3 regions of the Anoxybacillus andreesenii genome follow, and region 1 is predicted to be linked to each of the others. Evidence: predicted binding sites of a transcription regulator. Region 1 holds the regulator's gene; each other region holds the start of a gene.
What was found. The regulator Rex, encoded in region 1, represses fermentation and respiration genes when NADH is low (regulators of the CRP and FNR family bind a similar motif). The targets are predictions, from matches to a motif close to TTGTGAAATATTTCACAA.

Region 1 (10,263 bases):
GCTGCCGGCAGTATCTTTTTCGAAAAAGGTCAAAGAGCCGAATTAAACTTGAACGCAAATCCAGGATTAGATATTTCTATCCACAATATTTAATAGAACCAGGACAAAATCCTCTCATTATAGAGGATTTTTTTTGTGGATAAACAAAGAAATTATGTGAATAATGTGGATAAATACGAATTAAACTGTGGATAATGTGGAAAACCCTGTGGAGAGCTGTTGTAATCCTATTTTTATTGTGAATAAGATTGTGGAAAAAGAAAACCGGGATAGTTCGTCTATCCCGGTGCTACAGTAGTTCCTATTCAGCCAATTCTGACCATTCCTCTAATAAGCTATCTAGCTTTTCTTTTGCCGCATCATTTGCTTTCGTAATTTCAAGAACCTTTTCATGATCCTGAAAGATTTCGGGTTCACAAAGTAATTGTTCATTTTCCCCGATGCTGTTTTCGAGCTCCTCTATTAGTTTTTCAATTTCTTCTATTCTTCTCTTTCGTTGTCGCTCTAATCTTTTTGCTTCTTTATCCTGTTGATAACTCGATTTTTCTTGAGTTTCCTGTTGATGAACTGTGGATATTTCTTTCTTCTCAAGCTCCTTTAATTCTTCAAACTCCAGCTTCTTTTCCACATAATAATCATAGTCACCAAGGAATTCCGTTGCATGAGTCGAGCTAAGCTCGATAACTTTAGTAGCAATTCGATTAATGAAATAACGATCGTGCGAAACAAAAAGGATCGTACCTGGATAATCAACGAGGGAGTTTTCCAATACCTCTTTACTGTCCAAATCCAAGTGGTTCGTGGGTTCATCTAGGATTAAGAGATTTGCCTTTTGCATCATTAGTTTGGCTAAAGCCAGTCGTGCTTTTTCACCACCACTTAAGGAAGAAACCGTTTTGAGAACATCATCTCCAGAGAATAAAAAGTTGCCGAGTACGGTGCGAATATCCTTTTCATTCATTAGTGGGTAGTCATCCCATAGCTCATTTAATACTCTTTTGTTGGAGGTCAGTTCTGCCTGTTCCTGGTCATAATAGCCGACTGTGACATGGGAGCCAAAGCGGATATTACCGTTAATTTTGGGGATTCGTCCAATAATCGTCTTTAATAAGGTAGATTTCCCAATTCCATTTGGACCCACGAGAGCGATACTATCTCCTCTAGTAAGTCGAAAGGTAAGGTCTGTACTGACCGTATCCCCATCATAGCCAACGGACAAGGAATCTACCATGAGAACGTCATTCCCACTTTGCCGCTCAATTTCAAAACCAAAGGAGGCTGATTTCTCATCTCCAAGTGGCCTGTCCATAATTTGCATTTTATCCAGCTGTTTTCTTCTGCTTTGCGCTCGTTTCGTCGTCGAAGCTCTCGCCAAATTTCGTTGGATAAAATCCTGGAGCTTGGCTATCTCCTCCTGCTGCCTTTCATACTGTTTCATTTCCCGATCATAATTTGCTGCCTTTTGATCTAAATAAGCACTGTAATTCCCGAGATATTTCGTTATATGAAGCCTTGAGATTTCATATACTTGGTTGACCACCTTATCTAGAAAATAGCGGTCATGAGAGACAATCAAAATGGCGCCCTCATAGCCTTGCAAATAGCCTTCGAGCCAGGACAATGTTTCAATATCCAGGTGGTTTGTCGGCTCGTCCAAGATTAAAATATCAGGCTTCTTGAGCAACAGCTTCCCAAGGGCTAACCTAGTCTTCTGCCCACCGCTTAGGCTTGAGATTTTGGTTGAGTAGTCAAAGGTGTGAAACTTAAGTCCATGTAATACAGAACGGATATCTGATTCATATTGATAGCCACCATTTTCTTTAAAGGTAACCTGAAGAATATCGTAGTCCTTGAGGATGCGCTCGTATTCTGAAGGGTTAGTATAGACGGATGGGTTAGCCATTTTTTCTTCTAATTGGCGCAATTGTTTTTCCTGTTCTTGTAGGTCCTCAAAGACAGTCAGCATTTCCTCCCAAATGGAGCAATCCGAATCTAAGCCCGTATTCTGTGCTAAGTAGCCGATTTCCACATCCTTTGGTTTAATGATTTCCCCTGATTCATAGGAAAGCTGTCCTGCTATTATTTTGAGAAGGGTGGATTTACCTGCACCGTTTCGTCCAACGAGGGCAATGCGGTCACGAGTTTGCACTTCCAGCTTGATATTCGTTAAAATGGGATCAGCCCCATATGATTTTGATAATTGATTTACCTGCAATAAGATCATCGTTTTCACCTCAGTATTTCTAGCAATAGTGTAACGTACAAAAATGGGAACGGCAATAAAAGAAGGTTATGGGCGGTATTTAAAAATCTTTTGTGAAAGTCATAACAATGTTTTCACAAATCTGTCAAAATAGTGTATAGTTTGAAGTGAGGTGTATAGAATATGGCTGAATTTACTCATTTTAACGAAGAAGGCAGAGCCAAAATGGTCGACGTTAGTGATAAAAAGGAAACGGTTAGGACCGCAATTGCTAGCTCAAGTATTACGGTAAATAAAGAGATATATGACCAAATAACCAACAATACAATTAAAAAAGGGGATGTCCTAGCCGTCGCACAGGTGGCGGGAATTATGGCCTGCAAAAAGACTGCAGATATTATTCCAATGTGCCATCCGATTCCGCTAACAGGTGTGAACATTACCTTCAGATGGGAGCGAGAGAATGAAAATTATCGTCTCATCATTTTGGCCTCAGTCAAAACAAAGGGAAATACAGGAGTAGAAATGGAAGCGCTAACGGCTGCGTCGGTCTGCGCCTTGACGGTTTACGATATGTGTAAGGCCGTTGATAAAGGGATGGTCATCGGAAAAACCTACCTCGTTGAAAAAACAGGTGGAAAAAACGGTGATTTTAGAAGAGAGAATGAGATTTTATAAGCTAGACTTATGATAGGGTGGGGGAAATAGGATGAGTAATGATACAGTGAAAATTCCTCAGGCAACAGCAAAAAGGCTGCCGTTATACTACCGGTTCTTAAAGAATTTACATTCATCAGGGAAGCAGAGGGTATCATCTGCGGAGCTTAGTGAAGCGGTAAAGGTAGACTCTGCAACGATTCGTAGAGATTTTTCGTACTTTGGAGCATTAGGGAAAAAGGGTTATGGGTACAATGTGAACTACCTATTGAGTTTTTTCCGTAAGACACTTGATCAGGATGAGTTAACAAATGTAGCCCTAATAGGGGTTGGAAATCTTGGAACGGCCTTCTTAAATTATAATTTCCTCAAAAACAATAATACAAAGATTGCTGTTGCCTTCGATGTAGCTGAAGATAAAGTGGGCACAACCATCGGGGATATAACTGTTTTTCACATGGACGATATGGAAAAAGTGATCAAAGAAGAGAACATCACGGTCGCTATCTTAACCGTTCCTGCTCAGTTCGCCCAGTCGATTACAGATAGGCTGGCAAAGGTAGATGTAAAAGGGATCCTTAATTTCACACCAGCAAGGCTAACGGTTCCTCCGACAACACGAGTCCATCATATTGACCTTGCAGTTGAATTGCAGTCATTGGTCTATTTCTTAAAGCATTATACGGTGGATGAGGAAGAAGTAGTGGAATAAAATGAAATGAAATGAGCCTTTTTGAAGGGCTCATTTCTTATTTTTCTGGATAGATTTAAGCTTAAAATGGAAGAAGACCATGCGAAGACCGCCTCCTATATCAAAGGTGGCTAAGAGAATGAGCAGGTAGGTAAAAAAGCCCCATTCCCCAGTTTGCTGCAGGTTTTGGATGGCGAAAAAAGTAAAAAATAAGCCAAACACAATATATAGAATTCCTGAAAACAAGGTAGACTGTCTCATAGGAAAAAACCTCCAATGAAGCTTTGCACCTTGTCGGCTTCTCGGAAAATCCGTTCTATGTCTTCTTTATATACGGATTGGACGAGTACAACAAAGGTATTCATAGCGACATGTGCACAGATTGGCACAATGATTCGTTTTGTTTTGATATAAAGAAAGGCAAAGGTAAAGCCCATTGCTGAATACAAAAGTAAGTGTTCAGGCTCCATATGCGCCAGGGCGAAAATAATGGAGCTGATCAAAGCCGCAATGAAAAAATTGAACTTTTTATAAAGTGAACCGAACAATATTTTTCGAAAGACAATTTCTTCAAGAATGGGACCAATAACAGAACTTACTAATACAACAATAGGAAAAGACTCAATAAGTGAAAGAATTTGCTGTGTGTTCTCCGAGCCCAATTCAATCCCCAGCCATGTTTCAATATTTGCGGCTAGGCTCTGGGAAAATAAAGCAAGAAACACACCTAAGATCGCCCAGACCGTTGACTGAGTCACGGATGCAGCGTTTCGATCGGGTATGGGGTTTTTCCATTCATTTTTCAACAGTAATAACACAATAAGCAAGGTGACAGCAAAGCTAAAAACGATCCAAATCGCAACTGAATATATGGCCATGTCTTCCAAACTGTGTCCCAATAATATGCCTGCAAAAGTGACACCTGGCACACCCACAAAGCTTGAAAGATGCATCCCCATGTAAGCAACTAATATATACCAATATTCCTTTTTCAAAATGTGATTCCCCTTTAATAACTATCTCAACATGCACTATAACCCATTCTACTAGTAAAAAGATGATAGATACAAATTTAAATTATAAAAAAGTGTATGGCTGGATAATTTTTCAACTTCTGTATATACTTTGAAAGGTTGTGCAAAAAAAGATGTTAGGATAGCAACAAAAATTAAGGAAAATTTTACGCATGATACTTGCAAAAAATTTAGGAATTCATTAATATAATAAATGTGTTAGCACTCATGAGTATCGAGTGCTAATAAAAAATTACATATTTTATTTGAGGAGGTTGTTTCACTTGTTAAAGCCACTAGGAGATCGCATTGTTATTGAGTTAGTTGAATCGGAAGAAAAAACTGCAAGCGGTATCGTTTTACCGGACTCAGCGAAAGAGAAGCCTCAAGAAGGAAAAGTAGTAGCTGTAGGTACAGGTCGTGTTCTAGACAACGGTGAGCGAGTTGCTCTTGAAGTTGCTGTAGGCGATCGAATTATCTTCTCAAAGTACTCTGGTACAGAAGTGAAGTACCAAGGAACAGAGTATTTAATTTTACGTGAAAATGACATCTTAGCTATTGTTGGCGCCTAAGATATTAATTTAGATTTTTTTGTAAGTATTAGATAAAACGATCATTTAGGGAGGTTTTCAATATGGCAAAAGAGATTAAATTCAGTGAAGACGCTCGTCGCGCGATGCTTCGCGGAGTAGACGCTCTTGCAGACGCAGTTAAAGTAACCCTTGGACCTAAAGGACGCAACGTCGTTCTTGAGAAAAAATTCGGTTCTCCACTAATCACTAACGACGGTGTTACCATCGCTAAGGAAATCGAATTAGAAGACGCATTCGAGAACATGGGTGCGAAGCTTGTTGCTGAAGTTGCGAGCAAGACAAATGATGTGGCTGGGGACGGAACTACTACAGCTACAGTTCTTGCTCAAGCGATGATTCGTGAAGGCTTAAAGAACGTAACTGCTGGTGCGAACCCAATGGTGATTCGCCGCGGTATTGAAAAAGCTGTTGCAACTGCAGTTGAAGAGCTTAAGGCGATTTCAAAGCCAATCGAAGGCAAAGAGTCCATTGCACAGGTTGCTGCGATTTCTTCTGCTGATGATGAAGTAGGTCAGTTAATTGCTGAAGCGATGGAGCGTGTAGGCAATGACGGTGTTATCACAATCGAAGAATCAAAAGGCTTCACAACAGAACTAGACGTAGTGGAAGGAATGCAATTTGACCGTGGTTATGCATCTCCTTACATGGTGACTGATTCTGACAAAATGGAAGCAGTTCTTGAGAATCCATATATCTTAATTACGGATAAGAAAATTGGAAGCATCCAAGAAATTTTACCAGTACTTGAGCAAGTGGTACAACAAGGCAAGCCATTATTATTGATTGCTGAAGATGTTGAAGGGGAAGCTCTTGCAACATTAGTATTAAATAAACTACGTGGTACATTCAACGCAGTAGCAGTTAAAGCTCCTGGATTCGGTGACCGTCGTAAAGCAATGCTTGAGGATATTGCAATCTTAACTGGTGGTACAGTGATCACAGAAGATCTTGGTTTAGAATTAAAATCTGCTAGCATTGAGCAGCTTGGCCGTGCCGCTAAGGTTGTTGTTTCAAAAGAAAATACAACAATCGTTGAAGGTGCCGGAGAGTCTGATCAAATCGCAGCTCGTGTGAACCAAATTCGTGTTCAAATGGAAGAAACTACTTCTGAGTTTGACCGTGAAAAGCTTCAAGAGCGCCTTGCTAAGTTAGCTGGTGGTGTTGCCGTTGTTAAGGTTGGAGCTGCAACTGAAACTGAGCTAAAAGAACGCAAGCTTCGCATTGAAGATGCTCTTAACGCAACTCGTGCGGCAGTTGAAGAAGGAATTGTATCCGGTGGTGGAACTGCATTCCTTAACGTGTATAAAAAAGTGGCTGAGCTTCAAGCAGATGGCGACGAGCAAACAGGTATCAACATTGTTCTTCGTGCCATTGAGGAGCCAGTTCGCATCATCGCTAGCAACGCTGGTCTAGAAGGATCTGTTGTGGTTGAGCGCTTAAAGAACGAAGAGATTGGCGTTGGCTTCAATGCGGCTACAAACGAATGGGTAAACATGATCGACGCTGGTATCGTTGACCCAACTAAAGTAACTCGTTCTGCACTTCAAAACGCTGCATCTGTAGCGGCTATGTTCTTAACTACTGAAGCAGTAGTAGCTGACAAGCCAGAACCAGCAGCACCTGCAATGCCTGATATGGGCGGTATGGGTGGAATGGGCGGCATGATGTAATCATACTCGCATCCCTGGAATAACAGGGGATGAATTTTGTGTAAAAGTGTAATTTATACAATTATTTACCAAAATGGATGTTTTCGTAGAAATCGCTGACTTTTACGGAAACGTCCATTTTATTAGTTTAATGTATTAATTTTGAAACACTTAGTTTTATTTATTGCTAGACACTTTACGGGTTGAACCATTACTTTGCACTAACACTATTTGATTAAATTATCCATAAATTACTATTCTCTAAAAAGGGTTAGCGTAAAGGTAATACTAGTAATAAGAATATTTAACCCTTCTACTTTTTGGTAAAACACGGGTCACTCTTAAACAGGAGTAATCCGTGTTTTTTTACTGTTTAAAGGATAAAATTTGGCAATTCGCACATAATAATATCGTTATATCAATAGAAGATAAGGATGAATTAGGATGAAACAAATGGAAAAAAATACACAACATAAAAAGAGTGGTGCCATGTATCAAAGTCAAGAAAGGAAACTAGTCTGGCTGAGCTTTGTTGTAGCAGCAATTATGCTTTTATCCATTATTGGCAGAGTTTTTGGAGGATAAAGGAGGGAAATGTTTGATTAATGAAGAGGCAGTTTATTACAGTAGAATCCTAACAGAGACGACATTATCTTTCCATATTATTTATGCTACGTTAGGGGTAGGGATACCTCTCATGATCATGATTGCCCACTGGGTGGGAATAAAGAAAAATGATGAACATTACATCCTGCTTGCTAGAAGGTGGACAAGAGGGTTTATTATATCGGTTGCTGTAGGGGTTGTTACCGGTACAGCAATTGGGTTACAACTCTCATTATTATGGCCGAAATTCATGGAGTTGGCGGGGAATGTGATTGCTTTACCATTGTTTATGGAGACGTTTGCGTTTTTCTTTGAAGCGATATTTTTGGGGATCTACTTATATACTTGGGATCGTTTTGAAAATCAACGAAAGCACTTATTATTATTAATCCCCGTTGCGATTGGAGCATCGTTTTCTGCAGTATTCATTACGATTGTAAATGCATTTATGAATGCCCCACAAGGATTTGATTTAATTAATGGAGAGCTAGTGAATGTCAATCCAATCAAGGCAATGTTTAATCCAGCGATGCCTACTAAAGTATCCCATGTCGTTGGTACAGCCTTTATGACATCGGCATTTGTTCTTGCATCTATTGCTGCGTTTCGTTTGTTAAGAGGCTCAAACCATATTTACCATAAAAAGGCACTCTTATTAACCATGAAGGTTGGTTTAATCTTTTCACTGACTTCATTAATTGTTGGGGATTTATCTGGAAAATATTTAGCAGAATATCAGCCAGAAAAGCTTGCGGCAGCAGAATGGCATTTTGAAACTAGTGAAAGTGCTGAACTTATTCTGCTTGGATTTATGAATGAGGAAGAAGAAATTAAATATGCATTGAAAATCCCGTATGCATTGAGTATCCTTGCACATGGATCACCGACAGCAGAAGTAATTGGTTTGGACCAGTTTGCAGAAGAAGATAGACCTCCATTGTATATCCATTATTTGTTTAATATCATGGTTGCAATAGGGATGCTGATGATTGGGGTATCCTTGTTATACATTATTAGTAGAGCTAGAGGGTGGTCCTTTGTCGAATTAAAGCCGTATCGGTGGTTAATTGTTTGTGGTGGACCATTAGCTATTATCGCAATCGAAGCGGGTTGGTGGTTAGCGGAAGTAGGTAGACAACCGTGGATTCTTCGTGGGATCATGCGTACGGCAGAAGGAGCAACTACGAGTAATGATGTGGATATCATGTTGCTTTTATTCTGTGGTCTCTACTTAGTTCTCGGTATTGGTTCGGTGGTTGTTTTGAGTAGAATGTTTCGGAGGAATCCAGTTGAAAGAGAATTGAAGGAACGAAAAGGAGATGTACATACATGAATGTTAACCTAGAGATTATTGGCATTATTGTACTCTGGACATTTCTATTCGGCTATATTATTGTAGCATCCATCGATTTTGGCGCTGGTTTCTTTAATGCATATGGAATCTTTACTAAAAAGCAACATATTCTTACGAAAATTATTCAGCGATATTTATCCCCTGTTTGGGAGGTAACCAATGTTTTTCTAGTTTTTTTCTTTGTTGGGATTGTTGGATTTTTTCCGAGTACAGCATTTTACTATGGAACGACATTATTGGTTCCAGTTAGTATTGCGGTTATCCTATTAGGGATTCGTGGTTCGTATTATGCGTTTGAGACGTATGGAGCACGTTCACATAAGGGATATGCTTTCATGTATGGTTTGTCAGGTTTATTACTTCCAGCTGCACTTTCGATTGTATTAACTATTTCGGAAGGTGGTTTCATTTCTATTGTAAATGGAAATCCGGTTCTTGATTATTGGACCTTGTTTACTAGTCCTCTTACATGGAGTATTGTCGTGTTGAGTCTATCAGCTGTATTGTATATTTCCGCTGTATTTTTAACCTGGTATGCGAATAAAGCGAATGATACACTTGCGACTGAATTACTTCGGCGTTATTCATTAATTTGGGCATTACCTACCATCATTACAGCAGGGGGAATTATTTATGAGCTAGCATTTCATAATGTGGAGCATTATGAGCAGATTTTATCATTATGGTGGATGTTTTTGATTTCTGCATTATTATTTATAGGGACAGTATGGCTGCTCTGGAGACGAAAAAATTATGGTGTGGCTTTTAGTTTGCTGATTGGTCAATTTGCGTTTGCGTTTTATGGCTTTGGGATATCTCATTACCCTTATTTACTCTACCCGCATCTAACGATATATGATAGTTTTACGAATGAGGCAATGGCGATTTCTCTTATTATTGCCTTCATTGCAGGCCTAGCTCTGCTAATACCTTCCCTGTATTTATTGTTAAAACTATTCCTGTTTAATAAAGATTATGTTAGGGGAATATCAGAACATGAGCATTGAGGTGATTCTAGGATGGATGAATTTCTAATATTTGTCGCACCGTTTTTAGTGATCATAACAGGGATTTTGCTGTCGTTCTGGTGGGTACTTAAGGATGAGATTGTTAAAAAGGAAGAATAATAATCTAGACAAATAGAAAAATTTATACATTGAATATTTAAATTCATATTGAATTAGCAAATAAATGGGAAGGTAGACATATCCAAAACCGGTCTTAGACATAAATCCGTTTTTTATTTTTAGTTTTTAATTGGATGAATGGGCTGCATGATGATAATGATTTTTAAGTGATTCGCTAACATTAGGTATATAAAAGAGGTTTCTTATAAGTTCACTGAACTTTTGCGAAGCTTCTTTTTTATTTTATGTTAATGTGGAGCTACAGGCTTTTCGTTATATGATCATCGGAATGCCCGAGTCTATCCTAGATTTGTTCGAGTGATAAACCCTTCTCGGCTTATTCCTATTAGGGACATTTTGTAGAATAATT
Region 2 (10,263 bases), on a different contig from region 1:
TCAAGTAGGCTCTATCAAAATTCTCGCTTGGGAGCGTCAAAAGAAACAGGTTCGCCTTCAATTCGTCTGTGGGAATAGGGTTCTCAAGCAGTTAGAACAAAAGCATTCGATTGTGCTTAAGCTTTGTCAGATGTTAAGTGCTCCTGAGCAGGAAATGGAAAGTGCCGTTCAAAAGCTTTTGGAAGTGAATAAAACCCTCGGCAAAACAGTGGATGAGCTTAAAGAAGAAATGCTGCGATACGAAGCAGAAACCTTATGGACATCGCTGGAAGAATGGAATGGGACACCTGTAATCAAGAAAGTGTTTAAGGATCGAACAATAAAAGAGCTTCAACAGCTAGCAAAAATCATCACCCTTCAGCATCGGGGAATTAATCTCTTTTTGGTTGCGGAGAATGAGGACAAGCTCCAATTCGTTTGTGCTCGTGATGCCGATGCCTCCGTTAACATGAAGGAAATGGTGCAACAAATCCTCCCACTTATTCATGGTAAAGGAGGAGGAAGTGAACGTTCCGCACAAGGTGGGGGAGAAGCGGTCATAACTGGGGAGGAATTATTAGCTAAAATCGAAAGTATCATTCGTGAAACTATGATCCAATAGATTTTTTCGTGGTCACATAAGGGTTATGTGACCACAAATATTTGTCTACTTTTCTTCATAAAACTCAATAGCATCAACATTTTTCAACCACAGCTTTGCATTGGAGCCATCCGCATCGGAGAACCAAACATTGCGATTGCTGTCTGTAATGGAGGTGCCACGAAACCAGATCAGTTTGTTCATGCTTCTTATAAATTGGGGATCATAATCTCCGTAGCCGCTTGGAGGCTCTATAATTTTCGTTTGATGGTCCTTGTTTAGGTGAACAGAATAAAGAGATGGAAGGGGATGCTCTGAAAATTCATTGGACCAGTCCTTTGCCTCGACCCTAGAGGTTACGATCGAGCTGTTGCTAACCCAAGTAAAATTAAGCTCGGCGTAATTCGATGGGGTTAAGGAGGCGACTGGAAACTCCTTGTATTTCAAATCCTTGCCTCTGAAACCAAACACAATCCTTCCTCCACCAGCAATATAGGCCAAAATATCCTTCGAAGGTGCCCATTTCGGTTCGCCCACGCCGAGTATCATTTCGTCCAAGGTCTCGAAACGTTCTCCATCGCTAGAAATAGCACAAAGCATATTGCTATCCATGGCTAATGAAGCTGTTGGCGAAACGATAAACGAAATCCATTTCTTGCTGGGTGAAAAAAGAAAGGAATCTACATTAATTGACATAACATTTTTATTATCGACTCGCAGATCCTTTGGTACGACAAAAAACTCCTTTACATTGGCAAAGAGATTAATTTCATCCCAATTTTTCGCGAGTTTTTTCTCATAAAGAACAGGGTTCGTCCATCCATCTGGATTGAGATTTGCTCGTGAGGACATGAGGAAGCCACTCCCGTCTGGAAGCCAGGTGAAGCCATAGACACCTAAGGCAACATTTCGGAATTCTTTAAGGTTCGAGATATTAAGAACTCCATTATCTTGAAAAGCGACAACCGCTTTATTAGGGGCCCATTGAGGCTCGTAACCGTCATAAAAGATCCGCTTCTTTTCAGAGGTTTCTAAATGATACACCCATATTTCATTTTGTATTTTATTTGGCTCAAACTGGGAAGGGGCTTGCATTTGATAAAGAATCCATTTTCCGTCATGGGACCACTGGATCCCATGGACATTTCTAGACTTTGTAATTTGTGTCTCCTGATTATCCAACAATAGCCACAGGTTCCCATCCCGTATGAATGCCGCCTTCGTCCGATTCCTTGCAGAAACGTCTATTCCATTAGAAAAGGATACAACAAGGACAAAAATTAGTAGGCTTACAACACTTTTCCTCATCATCCACCTCTTAAAGTTATTCTTGTCACTATGTATAGTATTTTCCTCATCTCTTCGAGTTATGAAAGGAAAGAACCCTTGTTTTCAAAATCTTTTAAAATAACCACTACACAAATAGGGATTAATGAGCTATACTAGATGGGACAATTAAAGAAGCGGAAACCACAAGGGGAGCTTTAGGCTGAGAGTGAACGTTTGTTCTGACCCTTCGAACCTGTTAGATAATTCTAGCGCAGGGATTGTGGAATGACGGGTGAATCCTATCCGTCTTTTATACAAGTTCTCCCTTGGGGTTTTTTCGTTTTGGAAAAGGGGAGATTTTTTATGAAAAAAATGAGATTGGTTGCTATGATTGAAGCTTCATTTTTTGCTGCTTTTGCACTTATTTTGGATCTTCTGCCTTCAATTAAGCTAGGTCCTTGGATTTCCATCTCAGTGGCAATGGTACCCATGTTTATCTTGGCTTTCCGTTGGGGGGTTAAGATAACCTTCGTTGCTGGCTTTATTTGGGGCCTGCTTCAGGTGGCGGTGGGAGATGCCTATATTTTAACACCTATTCAATTTTTGATTGAATATTTCATCGCCTTTGCCTTTATAGGATTTGCAGGGCTTTTCTTTGAAAAGATTCAGTCTCATTTACAAAAAGGAGACACCAAGCTGGAGCTGGTTTGGGCAGTGGTAGCTATTTTCGTTGGAAGTGCTGCAAGATACTTTTGGCACTTTCTTGCAGGGATCATTTTTTGGGGTAAGTCTGCACCAGAGGGCATGTCGCCGGCAATCTATTCACTCATAATCAATGGTGGAAGCATGCTTGGCTCAGCGATTCTATGCTCTATTGTAACAGTAGCTCTGTTAGCAACAGCACCAAGATTGATACAAAGAAACGGGATTAAACTCCACTCAGAAAAAAATGCGTCTTAATATCAATTGCAGAAAAACCTCTTTCAATAGTTGTTGGAAGAGGTTTTTTTGGTTTCTCTATTGTAAAATCCCTGGGACATTCCTTGGTTCATTATTGATGGAATCAGATGAATATACAAATACAACGACCTTGCCGTTAAAGGCTCTAGCGCGAATTAATATAGGCTGATTATATTCATTTTTGAATGTGAAGTCTGGCCCATACCAGCTCACCGTGGCATCCCGCCCGGGCGGTACGTAAGGTACCTTTCTACTATGGGAGTATCTCTCCAAAATGGTCATCCCTGAGCGATCGACGGCGTTAAAGAGGGTGGAGGAAACCTGGCAAATTCCACCGCCAACCCCTTCGGTGAATTCTCCTTTGACAATTTCAGGAGCTTTCATATAGCCTCTTTCTTGGGTACGCTTACCGACCACTTCATTAAAGGAAAATACCTCCCCTGGAAACAAGACACGATTATTAATGGCTGCTGTTGCTAAGGCAATATTATGAGAGCGTGATTTGTGGCTGGCATTAAAGTAAGTAATATATTGGCCAATTCTGTTGGTCCGTATATGTGAGAGAAGCTCGCTATCGATCTTAGGATAAATGATGTTCTTCGGAACCTCGACAGTAGCAGGACCATTTTCATAAAAATAGCGAGAAAACTTCTCCTTAAGAATTGGTTTGTTAAGCATGTAGCCCACTTTCTCGGGAATGATTCTCCCCGCAGGATCGATGGTCGCATCTACTGGAGCTTTTTTGACTTGTATATCCACTTGAGTAGTGAATTCCTCAAGCCTTTCCATATTCAAAAGTTTCACTCCTGGAACCCCTAAAATAAAGTCCTCGCGATTCACGACGGATAGTGTTTCATTATTTTCAAAGAGGGTAAAAGGTTGAAGCATTTGGTTTTGAATGACTAATAATAGCAGCCCTAATATCCACGACAATTTCATGTTGCCTCCCCAATAGCAGATGTCCGTCTTTATTTTTCGATAATCACCCAAAAATATTCGTGTACAAAAACAAATCGTAGGGGACTATGGTACAAAATATACAGGAATAGGAATGTTTACATTTAGTGTAAAAATAATCCTTCCTAAATTCGTCACACTTTCTTACGTTTAACTCGTGGTAATATTATTAATGCAGATCAATTACTCTTACTATATATTGTGAAAAAGTTTACATGCAAATCATTCGTTTGTATGTACAAATCAAAAGGAAAGGAGCCCCAAAATGAAAAGGAAATGGGCTATATTAGCGGCTATTTTCACTATTTTCACTGTGTTAACAGGTTGCGAACCATTAATGGTACTCGACCCAAAAGGACCACAGGCTGAACGACAAGCACATGACATTCTGTTGTCTATCGGCATTATGTCGTTCATTGTTGTTGTTGTATTTGTTATTTTAATTTTTGTGTTAGTAAAATACCGTGCTTCGAATTTACCAGAGGATTATGAACCACCTCATATGGAAGGAAATAAATGGGTTGAAGCAATATGTGTTGGAATTCCAATTCTTATTGTTGCTTATTTTTCCTATGTTTCCGTTCAAAGTAACTATATCGTAGAGGCCACGCCTCAAGGCTATGAGGATCAGGAACCATTGGTGGTCTACGCCTCTTCTTCTGATTGGAAATGGCATTTTAGTTATCCTGAAGAAAATATTGAGACGGTTAACTATTTATATATCCCAACCGATCGACCACTTGAATTTAGACTGTATTCGAATGGTCCAATTACGAGCTTCTGGATTCCACAGTTAGGTGGTCAGAAATATGCGATGGCCGACATGATCACGACCTTGCATTTAGCGGCAGATGAGCCTGGTGAATATATGGGACGAAACGCCAACTTCAGTGGGAAAGGCTTTGCGGAGAATACGTTCAACGTAACGGCCATGTCACAGGCAGACTTTGACGATTGGGTAAAAGAAGTTAAGGAAACAGCAAAACCACTCACAGAAGAAAAATATAATGAACTATTGAAACCTGGTCATCTTGGCCAAATGACATTTACTGGAACACATTTATCGTTTGCTCCGGCTCCTGAACATGATCACGGTTCATCCAGCTCAATGGAGCACGAAGGACATTCTGATCATATGACAACAAATGAGGAACATGGAGAGAATAATACTCATGAAGAATGATTTTTTTAGAGAATGCTAGTTTTCTAAAAAAGGATACTTCCTGAAAGGAGAACATGACGGATGGAATTTTTTGAACGATTTGCCATTCCTAATCCTAGCCCAGCGATTTATGCATCAATGGTTGCTATCGGTCTAACTTTGATCGGGATCATTGTTGGCTTAACATATTTCAAAAAATGGGGCTATTTATGGCGTGAATGGCTTACTACCGTTGATCATAAACGAATCGGTTTGATGTATTTAATTTCTGCCTTATTGATGTTATTCCGTGGTGGTGCCGATGCCATCATGATGCGTGCTCAGCTGGCAGTACCTGACAATAAGCTTTTGGATGCCCAGCATTATAATGAGATTTTCACCACCCATGGTGTGGTAATGATCATGTTCATGGCGATGCCATTTATTTTTGCGTTCATGAACTATGTCGTTCCATTACAAATCGGGGCACGGGATGTTGCGTTCCCACGTCTGAATGCGATTAGCTTCTGGCTATTCTTTATGGGAGCAATGCTATTCAATATTTCCTTCGTCATTGGTGGTTCACCTGATGCCGGCTGGACTTCTTATTTTCCGCTAGCGGGGAATGATTTCAGTGAATCAGTGGGGACGAATTATTATATGATTGCCCTGCAAATCTCGGGGATTGGCTCGTTGATGACGGGGATCAATATGATTACGACGATTCTCAAAATGAGAGCACCTGGCATGACACTCATGAAAATGCCAATGTTCACATGGGCTACATTAGTAGCAAACTTAATCGTTGTAACCGTCTTTCCAGTATTGACAGTTGCTTTAGCAATGGGAACGATGGATCGATTATTTGGTACCCATTTCTTTGCTAGTACAAATGGTGGTATGGATATGCTTTGGGCGAACCTCTTCTGGGTTTGGGGACATCCTGAGGTGTACATCTTAATCTTGCCTGCCTTTGGTATCTATAGTGAAATTATTTCTACCTTCTCGGGTAAAAATTTATACGGCTATAAATCAATGGTTGCATCAATGGTGATGATTTCCGTGCTTTCCTGTTTAGTTTGGGCGCACCATTTCTTTACCATGGGTCAAGGAGCAGCATCGAACAGCTTCTTCTCCATCACGACGATGGCGATTTCTGTTCCAACCGGAGTGAAAATTTTCAACTGGCTGTTCACGATGTGGAAGGGGAAAATTCGCTTTACTGTACCAATGCTATACTCGATTGGCTTTATTCCACTATTCACAATTGGTGGGGTAACTGGGGTTATGCTTGCAATGTCAGCAGCCGACTATCAATATCATAATACGATGTTCCTAGTCGCTCATTTCCACAATACGATTATTCCTGGTGTTGTGTTTGCGATGCTCGCTGGTCTCACTTATTACTGGCCAAAAATGTTCGGTTTCATGCTCAATGAGCGAATTGGAAAATGGACGTTCTGGCTTCTATCTATCGGCTTTGTGCTCGCATTCTTCCCAATGTATATCACTGGATTAGACGGTCAAGCACGTCGCATGTACACATATTCAGAAGCAACAGGCTATGGAGCATTTAATATGGTTTCCTTCGTCGGTGCTGGAATTATGGCGCTCGCTTTTGTATTAATCGTGTACAACGTCTACTACAGTATTCGTTATTCACCAAGAAACATCGGTTCAGACCCATGGGATGCACGTACATTAGAATGGGCTACAAATACACCGGTTCCAGAATACAACTTTGCTGTGACACCACAGGTTGAGTCCATTGAACCATTCTGGGATGCGAAGAAAAAGGGCCATGTGCTATTTCCTGATAAGGTTAAAAAAATTCACATGCCTAATAATAGTGGTCTTCCATTTATCATGTGCTCGATCTTTTTTGTTTGGGGCTTCTCCTTTGTCTTTGCGATCTGGCCACTGTTGATTATTGCAACGATTGGTATCTTCGCTTGCATGGCATATCGCTCATTTGAAAAGGATCATGGACATTATGTTTCAGTGGAAGAAATTAAAGAAACTGAAGGAAAAATAGGGGGTGCAAACCTATGAAACTAGATCATTCGCAGCCTCTTGAATATAGTACGAATCAAAATAGTGTGAATATCTTTGGCTTTTGGATTTTCCTTGGAGCCGAGATCATGCTGTTTGCTACCTTGTTTACCGTATACTTTACGTTAAGCAATCGAACAGGTCATGGACCTACTGGGACGGATATTTTTGAAATAACTCCTGTCTTAATTGAAACGATTTTACTGTTAACAAGTAGCTTTGTCATTGGTCTTGCAATCCATGCGATGAGACTCGGCAATAAAAAGGCGATGCTGACCTTTTTTGCCATCACCTTGCTATTAGGATTAGGTTTCCTAGGCTTTGAAATTGATGAGTTTGTTCATTATGTTCATATCGGAGCAGGAATACAGACCAGTGCGTTTACGGCGAGTCTATTAACAACCTTAGGTACCCACGGAGCCCACGTTACCTTCGGCTTATTCTGGGGCTTAGCAATCATCCTGCAGGTGAAGAAACGTGGATTAACACCTGAAACGGCCAATAAATCATTCATTTTCTCCTTGTATTGGCACTTCTTAGATGTCGTCTGGATCTTTATTTTCAGCTTCATCTATTTGAAAGGAATGATGTAAGATGAAGGAACTATTCCCAGCTAAACAAATCATGGGCTTTGTTTTTTCACTGATTCTAACGGCTGTTGCGCTTGCGGTATATTTCCTCGACCTGTCCTTTTCGGCAGGGCTGACAATCCTTATTGTAACAGCTTTTGTCCAGGCGCTTCTACAGCTCATTGTGTTTATGCATGCTGGTGAAACGAAGGATAAATGGTCGATTTATGGAAATGTTTATTTCATGGTTTTTATCGCTTTAGTCACGATCTTCGGAACTTTATTTCTGTTCCTTTGGGATATGTAATAAGCGTACTGAAAGGGGAGCATCCACAAGGATGCTCCTTATTTGTTTTGTTCGGGAAGGCTTCTTATCCCTCTCTGGGTCTTGAATAGCATTTCCTCTGTTGCCACAAAAAAGGCACCGATGAGAAAGATAAATACCGCCGCGACAATCGTTCCAATTCCAATGGGTGTTAAAATACTGTAATCGCTTCCAAAGAAACCGATGGAAAAAATAATAAGACCAATGGATAGCAGGGTAAGGCCAATATACTGTGTGATTGATAGGATGCTGGTTCTTTTATTCATGTTTGGTTCATCCTCCTTCTTTGGCTCTTATATAAATTATTCATTTTGTTCACAAAATTGTCAATATTAAAAGTGGATTTTTTATTGACATGATATATTAAGATAATAAAAAGCACCGCCCAAGGTTAGAGCTTGTCCAACCTTGAGCGGTGCTTTTTGGTTTTGATTTTTATTTTGCAAATACATGGTTTCCAATTTTCTTTGTAACGGTCTTAGAACGTAACCAAGTGTTTGATGTTTTCTTAGGATTATAGAAGTATAATGAGCCATTTCCTTGTCCGCGAAATGCCAATGCTTCATTTGCGGCTTGCTTTGAAGCACTGCTGGCAGGATTATTAATGGTTCCATTGCTAACTGGTGTAAATTGACCTGATTGGTAAATCACATCACGAATGGTATTTGGGAAGATACTGCTATCCACGCGATTCAAAATTACTGTGGCAACAGCTACCTTACCTGCATAAGGCTCACCTTTCGCTTCGGCTTCTACTAATCTTGCTAGCAGATCTTTGTCAGAAGCAGAAATGGTTGAATTAGGGATTGTCAACTGCTGTCCGACCATTAAATAATCGCTCTTTGCATGGTTTGCGGCCATTACTTTATTAACAGGCACTCCATACTTTACACTGATTTTCCAATAAGTTTCTCCCTTAGTAACGGTATGTGTTGCAGCAAAGCTGCTAGTGGCACCTACAAACAACATCGTTGAGAACGCCAAGATGGATACTAGTTTTTTCATTCTGTGTACCTCCTTTAAGTTCATACTTACAGTAACATGATAGTTTCATAGGAACATCGTCTAGAATTTTCCAACAAGCCCAAACCCTTGCTACATAAGGGGCAGGTTTCGAAAAAGTAAAGTTTGTAACATTATAGAAATATAATTTTTAACAGGGTGTGAAGGTAAAAAATACATAATCATAAGCTCTTCACAGTATAAATGGAGTAATAAAGTCGTTGGCGGTGGAGGGGGAAGTGAGCATGGATTATGAGAATGAAATCATTCAATATTTTGTGATCAACCGTGACTTAAATATGGATGCAGGGAAGGTAGCTGCACAGGTAGCTCATGCGGCAACGATATCAACTATTAATATGGTAAGTGCAAAAAACTGTCAGTTCCCTGATTACTTTGATTATTTTGTTGAATGGTATCAGTCAGGAATGAGCAAGATTGTGCTAAAGGGAACAGAGGGGGAGCTTCATAAATTAAAGGAAAATGGATTTTATGTGATCCGTGACAGAAGCTTTCTAGAGGTTCCTGAGGGGGCCCTAACCGTCATTTCCCTTCCTCCGATGCCGAGGATTATTGGAGAAAGATTCATCGGGGATTTTCCTTTATATTGACTAAAGCGTGCCTCATCGCATTTATGAGGGGGAGTGAACATGGGACCAATTTTCAATCGCTGGTCTTTCTATTTATTATTCATGTATCTGGGTTTTGTCTTACTACTTGCTTCAAACTCCATTCGAACCCTAATCCTCAAATGGATTGGCATCCATCCCCTCAAAATTCTATTCTATTTCAATCTAATTATTCTTTTATTAGGGATCATTGGTTTCACCGGTATAGAGGATTGGAAAGCCGTTCTAAGAAGTGTCTTTACGGTCGGACTGACGATGGTATTAACATTATTTCTAGTGTATATTTTATTTGTAGGTAATCTACGAGATCTGTAAACAATAGGAGGGGGTTTGATGAAGGGTATTGTTCATGTTTTGTTCGCTTGTTTTTATGTCCTCGTTGCTTATTTTGGAGTCGGTCCTATTCTTTTAGCAGACGGCAGCATGAAGGAAAGACTCCTTACTAGCTTAATTGTTCTCGTGGTTTTTGTTGTCCTTATCGTCATACATCGAGCCTTAGCAAAAAAACTAAGCAAATAGAGTTACGAAGCACTGCTGGTAACCGCTCAAATCGGGCGGTTTTTTGTTGTTTTTTTTCACAATCGTGCGTTTTGTTACAGTCAAAGTAAAAGGAATACATTATTATTGAATAAAAATGCTATTTAGATAAAATAATTGTATAAATTTTTGAAGGAAATGGTTAAGTCATGAATATGTATGAAATTATTCTCGACATTATTGAAAAGAATGGACCGGTGTCCTTTCATTCCATTTGTGAGGAAATGAATGAAATGGAGAAG
Region 3 (10,263 bases), on a different contig from region 1:
GATTTGGAATGGACCAATGGGCGTATTTGAAATGAATAAATTTGCTGGCGGCACACGTGCCGTGGCAGAAGCGTTAGCGGAAGCAAATGATACATATTCCGTCATTGGTGGTGGAGATTCCGCTGCAGCAGTTGAAAAATTCCACCTTGCTGACCGCATGAGCCATATTTCTACGGGTGGTGGTGCTTCCCTAGAGTTTATGGAAGGAAAAGCACTTCCGGGCGTCGTCGCTCTTAACGACAAATAAGATTGGTACCAGGTACCTTTTAGACACGAAAGGATGATTTTTTTGCGTAAACCTATTATTGCAGGTAACTGGAAAATGCATAAAACACTTTCTGAAGCAAAGAGTTTTTTGGAAGAGGTAAAAAATGCTGTCCCTTCGAAGGAGCAAGTGGAATCTGTTGTCTGTTCACCAGCTTTGTTTCTGGAAAGCCTAGTGGAATTAGCGAAAACCTCTGATGTTGAGATCGGGGCACAAAACATGCATTTTGAGGAAAACGGAGCATTTACAGGGGAAGTAAGCCCAGTTGCTTTAGCCGATCTAGGCGTAAAATACGTGATCCTCGGACATTCTGAGCGTCGTGAAATGTTTAATGAAACCGATGAAGCGGTGAATAAAAAAACGCTTGCGGCTTTTAAACACAACCTCATTCCGATTGTTTGCTGTGGAGAAACACTAGAGCAACGTGAAAGCGGACAGACGAACGAGCTTGTTGAGAATCAAGTGAAAAAGGCATTAGCTGGCTTAACTGATGAGCAAGCGAAACTAACGGTTATCGCCTATGAACCAATTTGGGCAATCGGAACCGGAAAGTCTTCCACTGCTGAGGATGCCAATGAGGTTTGTGCTCATATTCGCAGCGTGGTTGCGAAGGAATTTTCTCAGGAAGTAGCAGATGCGATTCGCATTCAGTATGGAGGTAGTGTAAAGCCAGGCAATATTAAGGAATATATGGCACAGCCGGATATTGACGGGGCGCTTGTTGGTGGAGCTAGTCTTGAGGCAGCGTCATTCCTGCAATTATTGGAGGCGGGTAAAAATGAGTAAATCACCCGTTGCCCTCATTATTCTAGATGGATTCGGCTGCCGGGACGAAGTTAAGGGAAACGCAGTTGCGCAAGCGAAGAAGCCAAATTTTGACCGCTTCTGGAAGCAATTCCCACATTCCCATCTAACGGCTTCTGGAGAAGCAGTGGGTCTTCCTGAAGGACAAATGGGAAACTCAGAGGTTGGCCATTTAAATATTGGCGCTGGTCGCATTGTGTACCAAAGCTTAACCCGTGTTAACATGGCGATTCGTGAAGGCGAGTTCGTCGAAAATGAAACCTTCGTTCACGCAATAGAACATGTTAAACAGCATGGAACCAGTCTTCACCTTTTTGGTCTTTTATCAGACGGGGGCGTTCACAGTCACATCAACCACCTATTTGCATTGCTCAAGCTTGCAGCCGATAAAGGGGTTGAAAAGGTCTACATCCATGCCTTCCTAGATGGACGTGATGTGGGTCCACAAACAGCGCCTACCTATATTAAGGAAACGCTTGAAAAAATGAAGGAATACGGTGTAGGTGAGTTCGCAACCATTTCGGGTCGCTATTACTCGATGGATCGTGACAAACGATGGGACCGCGTTGAAAAATCATATCGTGCAATGGTTTACGGTGAAGGTCCAACCTATACGGATCCATTAGAATTAATCGAGGATTCCTATAAAAATGGCATCTACGATGAATTCGTTCTCCCTTCTGTCATTACGAAAGAGAATGGAGACCCTGTTGCGACAATCAAGGATCAGGATGCGGTTATATTCTATAATTTCCGACCTGACCGAGCAATTCAAATCTCGAATACTTTCACCAATAAGGATTTTCGTTCCTTTGACCGCGGACCAGGACATCCCGAGCATCTATTCTTTGTTTGTTTGACTCATTTTAGTGAAACGGTTGATGGATATGTTGCTTTTAAACCAACAAACTTGGATAATACACTTGGTGAGGTTCTATCCCAAAATGGCTTAAAACAGCTGCGCATCGCTGAAACAGAAAAGTATCCGCATGTCACCTTCTTTATGAGTGGTGGACGAGAGGCAGAGTTTCCAGGTGAGAAGCGCATCCTCATTAACTCGCCAAAGGTCGCTACCTATGATTTGAAGCCGGAAATGAGTGCGTATGAAGTCAAGGATGCCCTTATTAAAGAGATTCAAGCAGATAGTGTCGATGCAATCATCCTGAATTTTGCCAATCCCGATATGGTTGGCCATTCGGGTAAGCTCGAGCCAACGATCAAGGCGGTTGAAACGGTGGATGAATGCCTAGGTGAAATTGTCGATTTAATTTTACAAAAGGGTGGAGCAGCGATAATTACGGCTGACCACGGAAATGCCGACGAGGTCATCACCCTTGAAGGAAATCCGATGACGGCTCATACGACAAATCCTGTTCCCGTTATTGTTACAAAAGAAGGCGTCCAGCTTCGTAAGGATGGCATTCTTGGTGACCTTGCGCCAACGATGCTCGATCTATTGAACCTGGAAAAGCCAGCGGAAATGACGGGTAGCAGTTTAATTCAAAGGCAGGGTTAATGTTCAGTGTTGATATTAGCCATATGTGCATGGCGTAAACGGGTTTTGCTTGGAACGAGCAACGTAGTGAACCCATGAACATATGGCGGTATCAAGATTAACATTATTCAAAAGTAGGTTGCAAACATAAGCGGATTTTCCATTCGCTAGTTAAAAATATGATTAGGAGAGATGAACATGCCTTATATTACTGAAATCTATGCACGAGAAGTATTAGATAGCCGTGGAAATCCAACGGTTGAGGTTGAAGTCTATACAGAGTCCGGTGCTTTTGGCCGCGCCCTTGTTCCGTCCGGTGCATCTACTGGGGAATATGAAGCAGTAGAGCTTCGTGATGGGGACAAATCCCGTTACGGTGGGAAAGGTGTTCAAAAAGCAGTGGATAATGTCAACAACATCATCGCTGAAGAACTCATTGGTATCGATGTAACCGACCAAGTTGGCATCGACCGCTTTATGATTGAGCTAGATGGTACAGAAAACAAAGGCAAGCTTGGAGCAAATGCGATCCTTGGAGTATCCATGGCTTGTGCGCATGCGGCTGCTGACTTTGTGGGCTTACCATTATACCGCTATCTAGGTGGATTCAATGCGAAGCAATTGCCAACACCAATGATGAACATCATTAACGGTGGCTCTCATGCTGATAACAATGTGGATTTCCAAGAGTTTATGATTTTACCGGTTGGAGCACCAACCTTCAAGGAAGCGATCCGAATGGGAGCGGAAGTGTTCCATTCTTTGAAAAAGGTTCTTTCTTCTAAAGGTCTTAATACTGCAGTTGGAGATGAGGGTGGTTTTGCACCAAATCTTGGATCTAACCGTGAAGCACTTGAAGTTATCATCGAAGCGATTAAAGCAGCTGGCTACGAGCCAGGCAAAGATGTTTTTCTTGGAATGGACGTCGCTTCTTCCGAATTCTTTAACAAGAAAACTGGCAAATATGATCTAGCTGGAGAGGGCCGCACAGGCTTAAGCTCCGAGGACATGGTTGCTTTCTACGAACAGCTTGTCAATGAGTTCCCAATCATCTCCATCGAAGACGGTTTAGATGAAAATGACTGGGAAGGTCACAAGCTTCTAACGGACCGCCTTGGTGGCAAGGTTCAGTTAGTTGGTGACGATTTATTCGTAACCAACACGAAGAAGCTTGCTGAAGGAATTGAAAAAGGTGTCGGCAACTCTATCTTAATTAAGGTGAACCAAATCGGTACCCTTACTGAAACTTTTGAAGCAATCGAAATGGCGAAGCGTGCTGGATATACAGCCGTTGTATCCCACCGTTCTGGTGAAACAGAGGACGCAACCATCGCAGACATCGCCGTTGCAACAAACGCAGGTCAAATCAAGACCGGTTCCATGTCTCGTACCGACCGTATTGCGAAGTACAACCAACTTCTTCGCATCGAAGACGAGCTTGGTGAGCTAGCTGTGTACGATGGATTGAAGAGCTTTTATAATTTGAAGAAGTAAGTTAGTTTGAGGAGGGCGGCCCTGTGGGTTGCCCTTTTAGTATCTAAAATGAAGTAACTAGCAAGCGATACTAAAAAATAAGCGGAGATTTTCCGGCTAAAAGCGTAATAGGGTTTGATTAGAGGTAAAAAAGCGGAGATTTTCCGACTAAGCAATGAAAAATTCCCGATTTTGACGATTTTTGAGCAAATAGACGGAATCACTCCGTCTATTTAAGCTATTTTCAATGCTATTTTATAATTAAGAGAAATTTCTCCGCTTATACTGAACAAAATCCCTAAATTCTCGATTCGTGTTCAAAAAATAGTCATCCAGTTCGGAAACATGAAACATGCGCATTTTTATCTTTTATGGCCGCAGTTTGAGCAAAACCATGTTCCCATCCTTCCCCAAAACTCCTCCCAAAAAAGCCCCAAATAACGTTATTCAGGGCAAATTAGGATAGGCTATAATTTCTCAATTCTCACAAACGTATCATAAAAAGCCGTTCCCTTGTTACCCATATCTGTTGGCAGGGGAGGGGTCAACTTGTTGATGTTCACATCAGAGTCAGGATACCAGCCTTGATGGATGACGAGAATATCCCTTGGCACTCTATGGCTAAAGGCAATCTTGATCTCAATAGAGCCCTGTTGATTAGAGATCTTCACAACCTCCCCGTCATCAATCGATAGTTTCTCCGCGGCCTTTGGATGAATCTCAACAATGGCCTCCTCTGAATCGGATAGCTTCAAAAAATGAAACTGTGAATTGAAGGTATAGGGATGATGAGGGGTGATCAGCCAAAAAGGGAGCTCCTCCGTGGGAGAAGGTCCATCTACAAAAAGCGGCAAAGCCTGAAGGCCTTTCGCCTCCGCCTCTGTTGAGAAAAAATGAAACTGCTTTGTCGCAGTAGCAAATTTTCGCCTTTCCCACACAATTCGATCACTGCTTCCTGTGAATTGTTTATTCTTAAGCTCGGAAACATTTTTTATAAAATAACGATTTTCCACCGCTTCGGTGAACTGGGCATTCAAATATTCCTCTTCACTCTCATGAATCTGGAAGGAACAGCCACTCTCTCTTAATCTAGGCGCCAATTCCGTCATAATTCTCCACTCACTTAAACTTTCGTAATAGGGGCTTACCGCTTTTTCATTCAAAGAAATCTCCTTATGCCAGTAGCTTGTCACGATATCCGTTTCTTCAAAATGGGAAGTCGTAGGCAATACCAAATTGGACATCTTAGCGGTTGGCGTCATAAAAAGATCAACCGTTACCACAAATGGAATCCCCGCTAAAAATTCCGCCCAAAACTTTGCCCCAGCCTCTTGTACTAAAGGGTTTGCACCTGAAACCCATAGCATTTCGATAGGTGGTGAAAACCTGGATGGAAGTATTCGATTTTCGGGCTGATTCAGATGAATCACCCGGGTATCCTTGGAATCAGCCTCTAATTGATTTTGGAAAAAACGAGAGTCCTTTCTGCGAAAAAAGATTCCGCCCCCTTTTTTTCCGATATCTCCATGAATGGCAGCTAGGGCTTCAATCCCACGGACATTTTGCCCGCCGTTTGTATGCTTGAGCACTCCCATGCCGATGATGTGAGAAATGGCTTTCGTCTCTTTCATCCATTGAGCCAATAAGCTAATGGCTTTCTCTGTCATTCCACATGTGCGAAGAAGGTCATCCTTAGAAATCTTCCCAATGGCTTCAAGGTAATCTTCATACCCGTAGGAATGCTGCTCGAGGAATTCCTTATCATAGCAATCGGCCTTCAATAGTTCTTTGACCAAAAGAGTGGCTAAAGCACCGTCTGTACTTGGACGCAGCTGAATATACAAATTAGCAAGCTCAGCTGTTTGTGTGTAAACAGGATCAATGACAACAACCTTCCCACCTTTTGCCCTTGCCTCGATGATAAAAGGAATAAGATGAATATTGGTTGCTGCTGGATTGGTGCCCCAAAGGATGATTAGGGATGAATCTTTTATCATCGCAGGATTAGACATTTTAACGGTCCCCATGTCATATTCCATCGCTTCAAATCCAGTGGTAGCAGTGGATGAACCGAAAATTCTCGTCGTTCCTCCAAGACTTGTGAAAAAATGATCCGTCACATAATGATGAACCCCAACATTCCCAGAGCCTTTATAGTGAGCGAGTGGGAGTAGATGCCCATGTTTCTTTTGTATGTTCAACATTTCACATTCAATAAGCTCAAAAGCCTTCTTCCAAGTAATTTGCTTGAATCTGCCAGAGCCCTTCACTTCTTGATAATAAGGATATTTGAGGCGTTCCTGATGATTGTTTCTTTCGATATAAGAATAGCCCTTGGCACAGAGCTTTCCTTGCGAATAGGGGTGGGTCCGTTTACCGCTCAGAGTCATGATTTGATCATTCTCGACTCTAGAAATCATCGTGCAGTTGCTGAAGCAATTTCGTGGGCAAACATGCTGAAACTCATATTGACTGCGCGTATTCATTTCTTTCACTCCTTTGATGGAAGGGAATGTTTTCCACCAAAAAATTCACGAGATTGTCGTTCTGAAAAATAAATTCTACCTTCCTCTATTATAAACTATATCTAGATAACGAGATCTATTTTTGTGAAGCATAGAAAATAAAGGAAGAATCGACATGTCATCTCAGCTTATGTTTTCCATTAACCTTAGCAAATGCATAAATTGTAAAACCTGTGAAATGTCGTGTAATGATTACCATGGACTTTCAGGGATACACCGACGCAATGTTGTAACCTATGAAAATGATTCGCTAATCCCTGTTCATCTCTCGATATCTTGTAACCATTGCTTGAATCCGGTTTGTGTATCCATCTGTCCGGAGAATAATTTTCTGAAACGTAGTGATGGGGTAGTCATTCATAATCCAAGTAATTGTCGAGCATGCAGGCGTTGTGTGACCGCTTGCCCGTTCCACGCCCCAAAAATAAATCCGAAAACGAATCGAGTGGACAAATGTAACCTTTGTATCGAGAGGCTTGATGAAGGCTTGAAGCCAGTTTGTGTAGAAAATTGTGTGACCAATGCACTGGGGATCATCGAGGTTAATCGTAAGGAAAGAAAGTCCTATGATTTTGGGGAAGTAGATGTACCGATAGCAAGCTACACGAACCCATCCATATTCGTAATTGACAAACAAATTGGACTGACCTTCTTCAGAGAGGAGGAAGCCTAAATGAAGGATGCGCTTCAGGAGTTACTACCGCTTATTCCGTTGGATCGACTAAAGTTTCTTACCTCTTTACCAAAGCAATTGCTTTATTATGAAACGATTCAAGAGGAGCTACCGAAGGATTGGTTAGAAAAACCGACTCTAATAATAATCGTCGATGAAGAAGAATGGATCAAACTAAATGATAAGGAAGTCGCAAACCAACTCATTCAGGATCCGAATCTTATCGCCGTCATCATTGGGCTAGAAACGGAAGTGCCCTTGCAGGAAGACAATGTCCATCTGTATCGTTCATGTCAATTGCCAATTGTCCAAGTGGCCGATCCCTCTTCACTCCACATATTTGAGCAAAAAAGCAAGCCTGTTTATTCTCAAATAAGCAACGAGCTTGCTGGTATCATGAACGAGGGGTTCACCGCTATCGCTACAGAACTAGCAAAAGGATTGGAGACCCCTTTCCTCTATTTAGATGAGAACAACCATCTTTTTTGGCAGACAGGTACGGAAACAGAATTAAGAGAAGCAAATCGGTGGTTGAACACCCATTTTAGAGAGCTGGAAGGGATGAAGGAAAGCTACGAAGGGCAAATTCATGATGGGTTTGAGCTATATCCCATCCATATCGCCGGTGTCGTCAGCCAAGGTATACTTGCTTCCGCTAAATTAGTAGATTGGCAAAAAAGAATGGTAGATAAATTAATAGGCTTAATGGCTCTTTTATTGCAAACAGAAGGAATGTTTCGACAGCAGCAGCAACAGCTGCAAGAGCATTTTGTCTATGACCTTTTGTATCACAAGTTTGAATCCCAAAAAGTCATGATTAAACAGGCGAAGGCATGGGACTGGAATTTAGAGATCCCCCATCATTTGCTTCTTGTTCATGTGAAGGTAACTGACGAACTCATGGATAATATGGATTGGCTGGATGAAATGGTTCTTTTCATAGAAGAAAAAAAGTCTCATATGGAAGAAAGGCTTATCGTTTTGCCTTTTGAGGACCAAATTGTCGTCCTTCTTGAGGATGGTCAAAGCTGTACCATTAGTGAAAGAAACCGACATGTTCGTACCGTTGCGGAACAAATTGAAAAAGAGCTGTCGAACCAATGGCCGAATTGTCAATTCTTGATCGGGATTGGAAAATGGTATAAGAATACTACTTTTTTAAACAAAAGTTACCAGGAAGCAAATCAGGCCCTAAAATTTGGACAAGCATGGTTTGAAAATCGAAACATCTTTCATATCAATGATTTAGGTGCACTCCGCCTCCTGATTCACATTCACCAGGAGATTCTATTAGACTATAGTGAAGATTATTTGTCTGTCCTATTAGAAAGTGATCGCGAGTCAGGTACAGAGCTCATCCATACGCTTAAGGTGTATATTCAGCATCAGGGGGTCATTAATGACGTAGCCGATGCGCTATTTATTCATCCTAATACCCTTCGCAATCGGATAAAGAAAATCGAAGACATGACAGGAATTAATGTTCAGGACCCAGAGGAATTTATGAATCTGATGGTTGCGGTCAAGATTCTTTCCTTTCTCAATTTATAATGTTCGGATGAAACTAGTTCTCCTTTTTGAGGAGGCTAGTTTTTTTGTTGCAGGTTGGAATTATCATTACATTTGACTGGCTATTATTATTCAAGATTTGTTCATTTATAGCGGTTAGAGAGAAAATTTCACTGTGAAAACTGCACAATTGCTTCCCTTTAACTATGGAGGATCCTACACTCCCTTCTATCAGGATTCACAGATAAAATAGAGACATAGAGGTTCAATGTCCTATCCTTAGCAATAAAACAGTTTATAATTGTGAAATGATTCACATTGGAAACCTGAATAGAAAGAGGTGGAAACGAGATGAATCAAGTTATCAGCACTGATTTAACAGAGGCTGAAGAATTATTGGAATTACGGATTTTTGCCTACGATATTTTGCGAAGAACCTTTTTGGAGGAGCCGACGAAGGAATTAGTTGAGCAATTTGAAAATGGAATCATTCACTTTTTTCCTTTTAAAGAAGAGAATCCTCTCCTCAAGGAGGGGATAGAGCAGGTACATCATTATTTCAAGAGCTTTGAGATGGGTGAAAATTTTGAGGAGCTCCACTGGGATTACACGAGAATGTTTGTTGGACCTTACGAGCTGCCTGCTCCGATATGGGAATCCTCCTATACCAATAAGGATGGGCTACTCTTTCAGGAAGAAACATGGAGAGTAAGAAGACTGTATTTGAAAAATAATTTCGAACCTCTTCATTATGGCAAGGAAGCAGATGATCATTTAGGTCTAGAGCTTGATTTTATGTATCAGCTAAGCAAATTGGCCATCCAATTGATGAAGGAAGAAAATCATGTCCAGGTCAAAAAAATCTTAGCAGACCAGAGTTATTTTCTGAAGGCCCATCTTCTTAATTGGACCCCGCTTTTTGCAAAGGATGTCAATGAACATGCAAAGACCGATTTTTATAAAGGCATGGTGAAAATTCTCAGTGGATTTTTAACTATTGACCAAACCTGTTTAGAGGAATTGGAATGTCAAATTTGTGAGTAAAAAATGGAGGTGTTCTCTATGTCAAACTTTCTAAAAAAAGCGATGGATCATAAGATGAGTCGCAAAGCATTTCTCGGATGGAGCGCTGCCTTAACAACCGCAGCAGTTGTCCCAACTTACGGGCTAACAAAGGTTGACTCGAAGGTGGCGGCAGCCAAACTGAACCAGGAGGAAAAATGGGTAACCGCAGCCTGCTGGCATAACTGTGGAGGACGATGTGTAAATAAGGCGTTAGTCGTGGACGGAGTGGTCATTAGACAGAAGACGGATGATACGCACGAGGATAGCCCAGATTATCCACAGCAAAGAGGCTGTCACCGCGGACGTTCGCAAAGACACCAGGTTTTTGGTGCCGATCGATTGAAATATCCAATGAAACGTAAACATTGGGAGCCAGGCGGGGGAAAGAAAGAGCTACGTGGTAAAGATGAGTGGGTTCGTATTTCCTGGGATGAGGCGCTTGACCTCGTTGCAA

Region 2: the regulator Rex is predicted to act here: its motif matches at 3,966-3,983, upstream of qoxA (cytochrome aa3 quinol oxidase subunit II).
Region 3: the regulator Rex is predicted to act here: its motif matches at 9,046-9,063, upstream of J2S07_RS16765 (TorD/DmsD family molecular chaperone).

The regions. Positions count from the first base shown of each region.
Region 1 covers NZ_JAUSTU010000036.1:3,057-13,319, forward strand. The annotation lists gene tsaD (tRNA (adenosine(37)-N6)-threonylcarbamoyltransferase complex transferase subunit TsaD) at 1-93, shown strand, start outside; gene J2S07_RS19995 (ABC-F family ATP-binding cassette domain-containing protein) at 302-2,224, opposite strand; gene moaC (cyclic pyranopterin monophosphate synthase MoaC) at 2,387-2,881, shown strand; gene J2S07_RS20005 (redox-sensing transcriptional repressor Rex) at 2,913-3,572, shown strand; gene J2S07_RS20010 (YdiK family protein) at 3,603-3,812, opposite strand; gene J2S07_RS20015 (CPBP family intramembrane glutamic endopeptidase) at 3,809-4,546, opposite strand; gene groES (co-chaperone GroES) at 4,849-5,136, shown strand; gene groL (chaperonin GroEL) at 5,199-6,827, shown strand; gene J2S07_RS20030 (hypothetical protein) at 7,251-7,391, shown strand; gene J2S07_RS20035 (cytochrome ubiquinol oxidase subunit I) at 7,405-8,745, shown strand; gene J2S07_RS20040 (cytochrome d ubiquinol oxidase subunit II) at 8,742-9,773, shown strand; gene cydS (cytochrome bd oxidase small subunit CydS family protein) at 9,786-9,893, shown strand.
Region 2 covers NZ_JAUSTU010000014.1:37,132-47,394, forward strand. The annotation lists gene J2S07_RS14595 (alanyl-tRNA editing protein) at 1-601, shown strand, start outside; gene J2S07_RS14600 (hypothetical protein) at 647-1,888, opposite strand; TPP riboswitch at 2,046-2,145, shown strand; gene thiT (energy-coupled thiamine transporter ThiT) at 2,213-2,809, shown strand; gene J2S07_RS14610 (VanW family protein) at 2,867-3,748, opposite strand; gene qoxA (cytochrome aa3 quinol oxidase subunit II) at 4,032-4,949, shown strand; gene qoxB (cytochrome aa3 quinol oxidase subunit I) at 5,010-6,959, shown strand; gene qoxC (cytochrome aa3 quinol oxidase subunit III) at 6,956-7,552, shown strand; gene qoxD (cytochrome aa3 quinol oxidase subunit IV) at 7,554-7,835, shown strand; gene J2S07_RS14635 (hypothetical protein) at 7,874-8,119, opposite strand; gene J2S07_RS14640 (cell wall hydrolase) at 8,289-8,858, opposite strand; gene J2S07_RS14645 (aminoacyl-tRNA hydrolase) at 9,101-9,466, shown strand; gene J2S07_RS14650 (hypothetical protein) at 9,506-9,799, shown strand; gene J2S07_RS14655 (DUF6954 family protein) at 9,818-10,003, shown strand; gene J2S07_RS14660 (hypothetical protein) at 10,171-10,263, shown strand, end outside.
Region 3 covers NZ_JAUSTU010000019.1:38,683-48,945, forward strand. The annotation lists gene J2S07_RS16730 (phosphoglycerate kinase) at 1-247, shown strand, start outside; gene tpiA (triose-phosphate isomerase) at 290-1,051, shown strand; gene gpmI (2,3-bisphosphoglycerate-independent phosphoglycerate mutase) at 1,044-2,585, shown strand; gene eno (phosphopyruvate hydratase) at 2,763-4,058, shown strand; gene J2S07_RS16750 (molybdopterin-containing oxidoreductase family protein) at 4,505-6,523, opposite strand; gene J2S07_RS16755 (4Fe-4S dicluster domain-containing protein) at 6,678-7,235, shown strand; gene J2S07_RS16760 (PucR family transcriptional regulator) at 7,236-8,786, shown strand; gene J2S07_RS16765 (TorD/DmsD family molecular chaperone) at 9,096-9,788, shown strand; gene J2S07_RS16770 (molybdopterin-dependent oxidoreductase) at 9,807-10,263, shown strand, end outside.